One region of the Bacillus sp. OTU2372 genome, then DNA from elsewhere that is predicted to be linked to it. Evidence: predicted binding sites of a transcription regulator. Region 1 holds the regulator's gene; the other holds the start of a gene.

The links. Region 1 encodes Rex, which represses fermentation and respiration genes when NADH is low (regulators of the CRP and FNR family bind a similar motif). Its sites were predicted from a motif close to TTGTGAAATATTTCACAA; they were not measured.
Region 2: a site for Rex is predicted at 1,053-1,070, ahead of hcp (hydroxylamine reductase). Genes of this name have one in related genera too.

The regions. Positions count from the first base shown of each region.
Region 1 is NZ_JASATK010000027.1:50,799-53,006, reverse strand. It holds gene moaC (cyclic pyranopterin monophosphate synthase MoaC) at 235-732, shown strand; gene AAHB15_RS25775 (redox-sensing transcriptional repressor Rex) at 768-1,421, shown strand; gene AAHB15_RS25770 (YhbD family protein) at 1,528-2,151, shown strand; gene AAHB15_RS25765 (polymer-forming cytoskeletal protein) at 2,164-2,208, shown strand, end outside.
Region 2 is NZ_JASATK010000009.1:109,667-111,874, reverse strand. It holds gene hcp (hydroxylamine reductase) at 1-993, opposite strand, end outside; gene AAHB15_RS15985 (Hsp20/alpha crystallin family protein) at 1,163-1,666, shown strand; gene AAHB15_RS15980 (YppG family protein) at 1,739-2,208, opposite strand, start outside.

The sequences.
Region 1 (2,208 bases):
GTCAGATCTTTTATAAAAAACGGCTGTATTCGATTTCATTTGTTTAGTGAAAAACTTCACTAAGTTTCAGCTTTCAAAATTACCTACCATACAAATAGTGTACCTTATAAGCGTAATGACAGCAATAAAGAGTAATCGATGGCACTTTTTTCAAGAAAAATGTATATTTCGCTCAAAGTTTCACACACATAGTGTTAAAAATAGTGTATTATTTTTTTGTAGGAGGATTTTTTTATGGCAGAATTTACGCACTTTAATGAAGAAGGCAGAGCTAAAATGGTTGATGTCAGCGACAAACCCGAAACGGCACGCACGGCTCTTGCTCAATCGAGTATTATCGTAAGTGAAGAAATATATCAAAAAATAACGAACCATGAAATGAAAAAAGGTGATGTCTTAGCTGTCGCACAAGTTGCAGCGGTAATGGCAGCGAAAAAGACTTGGGATATTATTCCCATGTGTCACCCGATTCCATTAACAGGGGTCAATATATCCTTCTCATGGGAACAGAATCAAAATGGAAGCTATCAGTTGCATATTGCTGCAGCCGTTAAAACAAAAGGGAATACAGGTGTTGAAATGGAAGCGCTCACAGCTGCATCAGCATGCGCTTTAACCGTTTATGATATGTGCAAAGCAGTAGATAAAGGTATGATCATTGGACCAACTTACTTAGTTGAGAAAACGGGCGGAAAAAATGGGGACTTCAAAAGAACCGAACAAGTTAAATAATATTATCAAATTTTTATAATGGGGTGTGGGAGATTATGAGTAATGAAACGATGAAGATACCACAGGCGACAGCAAAACGGCTGCCCCTCTATTATCGATTTTTAAAAAATCTGCATACTTCAGGTAAACAAAGAGTTTCGTCTGCAGAACTAAGTGAAGCGGTAAAGGTAGACAGTGCGACAATCCGCCGAGACTTTTCCTATTTTGGGGCCTTGGGGAAAAAGGGATATGGCTACAATGTCAACTATTTGTTGACCTTTTTCCGTAAGACACTTGATCAAGATGAATTAACAAAGGTTGCGTTAATTGGGGTTGGGAATCTAGGTACTGCCTTTTTAAATTATAATTTCTTAAAAAACAATAATACAAAAATTGAAGTTGCCTTTGATGTCGATCCGGCAAAAGAGGGAACAAAAATTCGTGAAGTTCCGGTTTATCCGATGGATGATCTCGAAAAAGTGCTCTTAGAGGAAAAAATATCTGTTGTCATTCTAACGGTTCCAGCACCTGTTGCCCAAGTGATTACCGACAGGCTGGCAAAAGCTGAAGTGAGAGGGATCTTAAATTTCACTCCAGCACGATTAAATGTCCCTTCATCGATCAGGGTTCATCACATCGACTTGGCAGTGGAACTGCAGTCTTTAGTTTACTTCTTAAAGCATTACCCAACAGAAGAAATAGAGGAATAATGATAAAAGGGTGTTTCACTTACAAAAATTAGTGAAACACTTTTTTTATCACTTTACTAGCATAACAGTGTTATGTTACACTGTTTTCAGAAAGGGGTTATCTAAAATGAGCGACGATTTAATTTCTAAGAAGGAGCTACTGGAACTTGCCGGTATCTCTTATGGGCAGCTCTACCGATGGAAACGGAAAGATCTTATCCCCGAAGAGTGGTTTATCCGAAAATCCACCTTTACTGGACAGGAAACGTTCTTTCCAAAAGAAAAGGTTTTAGAGCGGATTAATAAAATCCAGACCATGAAGGATAATTTGTCTTTGGATGAATTAGCAGATATGTTTTCACCTAATATTAGTGATTTAGAGCTGGAAAAGGACGATCTTATAAAACGCAACATTGTTTCACCACCTGTAATGGATATCTATTTGGAAATGGATAAGGGCGGTCATCAGTTTACCTTTTCAAGAATGCTCGAAGTTTATGTATTAGAGAAACTTTTACAATCGGGTGAAATAAATTTAGATGAAGGTAAAATGCTGCTTCAGGTCTTAAAGGACAACGCGCATGTGATAAAACAGAAAAAATGTGAATTAGTGATAACAAGAAAGCTTGGCGTTTCCTCCTGCCTGTTGCTGATTAATTCAGAGGCCTTTCATTTTGAACCGGGAACAAAAGTGGTCACTGTATTATCTATGATGACATGTATGGAAGAAATTAAAGCTAAATTATTATAAGGGAGAATGACTATGGAAACGAATCGAAGAGGGGACCTGGTCATCAATGGACTTGGT
Region 2 (2,208 bases), on a different contig from region 1:
ATACCTAGGGATGTTTGTTCCTGGTACAACACCATAATCAACATCGTTAAAGCGGAATTTACCGCAGGAAGTCGTTAATATAACTGTCTCTGGAGGAAGTGATGTAGCAAGCTCTCGGTAGTATTCCCCGCCTTTTCCAGGTGCGTCACATCCTGCAATAACAAAGAAGCGTTTAATCTTACCTGCTTTCACTGCTTCAATGACCTCTGGTGCTAATCCTAAAACAGTCTCATGGTGGAATCCAGTGAGTAATGTTTCTTCAGATTCTATCGCTGCTTCAGGAAGTTCCAACGCTCTGTTAATTAATGGGGTAAAATCATCATTCACAATTTTTTCAACATTCTCAAGACCAGCAACTTCATAGGAGAACATCCGGTCAGCATAAGTACCCTTAATTGGCATTACACAGTTAGTTGTAGCTAGAATAGCTCCTGGGAACTTTTCAAATAGGCGGCGTTGGTCGTACCAAGCTTTACCTATATTACCTTTTAAATGCGCATATTTTTTCAGGGCAGGATAGCCATGAGCAGGCAGCATTTCAGAGTGTGTATAAATATTAATTCCTTTTCCTTCTGTTTGTTTTAATAATTCTTCTAAAGCGAATAGGTTATGCCCCGTAACTACAATACACTTGCCCTCAATTTTATTTTGACTTACACGAATTGGTTCTGGAATTCCTAAACGTTTCGTATGAGCCTCATCGAGCATTTCCATTACGCGGACAGCAGATTTGCCTACCTTCATAGCCATATCAATATGTTCTTGTACATTAAAGTTTGAATTAGTTAATGTCATGTAAAGCGCTTCATGTGTTGTCGCATCCACAAATGGGTCCGTATACCCCAGTTGGTTGGCATGTGTTCTGTAGGCCGCAATTCCTTTTAATCCAAAAATAATTGTATCTTGTAAGCTGGCGATGGTTTCATCTTTACCACAAACACCGATAACCTTACATCCGCCAGATGGTGTTTGTTCACATTGATAACAGAACATGTAACTTCCCCGCTTTCATCAGTTTTCTTAACTAGACTACAAATTTTTTCATATCATTAGTGTGATTTAAATCACATCAGTAGAGTTTGTAACAAATTGTTCAATAACTTGTGACGAACTTATGTCGACACCTACCTATTTTTCTCCGCATATGATATGGAGTAGACTAATGAAAAGAGAGGGAATTATCATGTCATCCATGCTTCCGAGTGATAAAAATAACCATAAACCCCAGCTGCCAGAACCTTTCAAGGATTTATTTAAATCAATGAATGACTTTTTCACTGATAAACCAATGCGGGGATTTTTACAATCTATTGATGATTTTTTCAAATCTCCTTTTCCGGTTGGTACAGGTTTTCAAGTTGATACAGTTGAAACAGGATCGGAATATATTATTTCAGCAGAGCTCCCTGGTGTGCAAAAGGAGCAAATTCAATTAAATATTTCAGGAAACTATTTAACCATCTCCGTCGAAAATAAGGAATTAGAAACGGAAGAAAACGACCTTACCCACGTTTATCGTCGAAAATACGTTCGGCAGCAAGCTTCTAGAACGATCGCCCTGCCACATGCTATCAATGAGAATTTGGTTAAGGCTTCGTACCGTAACGGCTTATTGCAAATCCGCATTCCACAGGAAAAAGGAAAAATAATAGATATAGAAGAATAACCGATTTTTTTAGCTTCCTTATATATGAGAAAGACGGCTGCCAATAGCCGTCTTTTTTTTCTCTAAAATGGGTTAACTTTTAAATATTCCTCCAAATCCTTTAACAAGCGAGGATACTTGGTTTACTGCATTCATCATTTGCCCTGCTGTATTCACCATTTTATTAATGTCCACTGATCCATCTTGTGATTTGAAGGAATTCATTAGCGATTTCATTCCACCTGGTTGTTTTGGCATGAAACTGTTTTTGGGATAAGGATTCATTACCGGATATCCATTCATAGGCATATATGACTGTTGAACCATGTCATCCTTCGGCTGAAGCGGGTTTTGAAATAGAAACTGGTTATCCTTTTGCGTATATTGAGCTTGATAATTTATATTTTGCGGTACAAAGCCCGGTTGATAGGTTTGACCAAATGTCTGCATTTGCTGCGGGTAATAAGGGTTGGGCGGGTAATAGGGCATCATATTATAGTTCTGGGGTTGATTTTGATACGCACTCGGCTGGTTTCGGCTCATATATGCTTGGGGGTTCAATT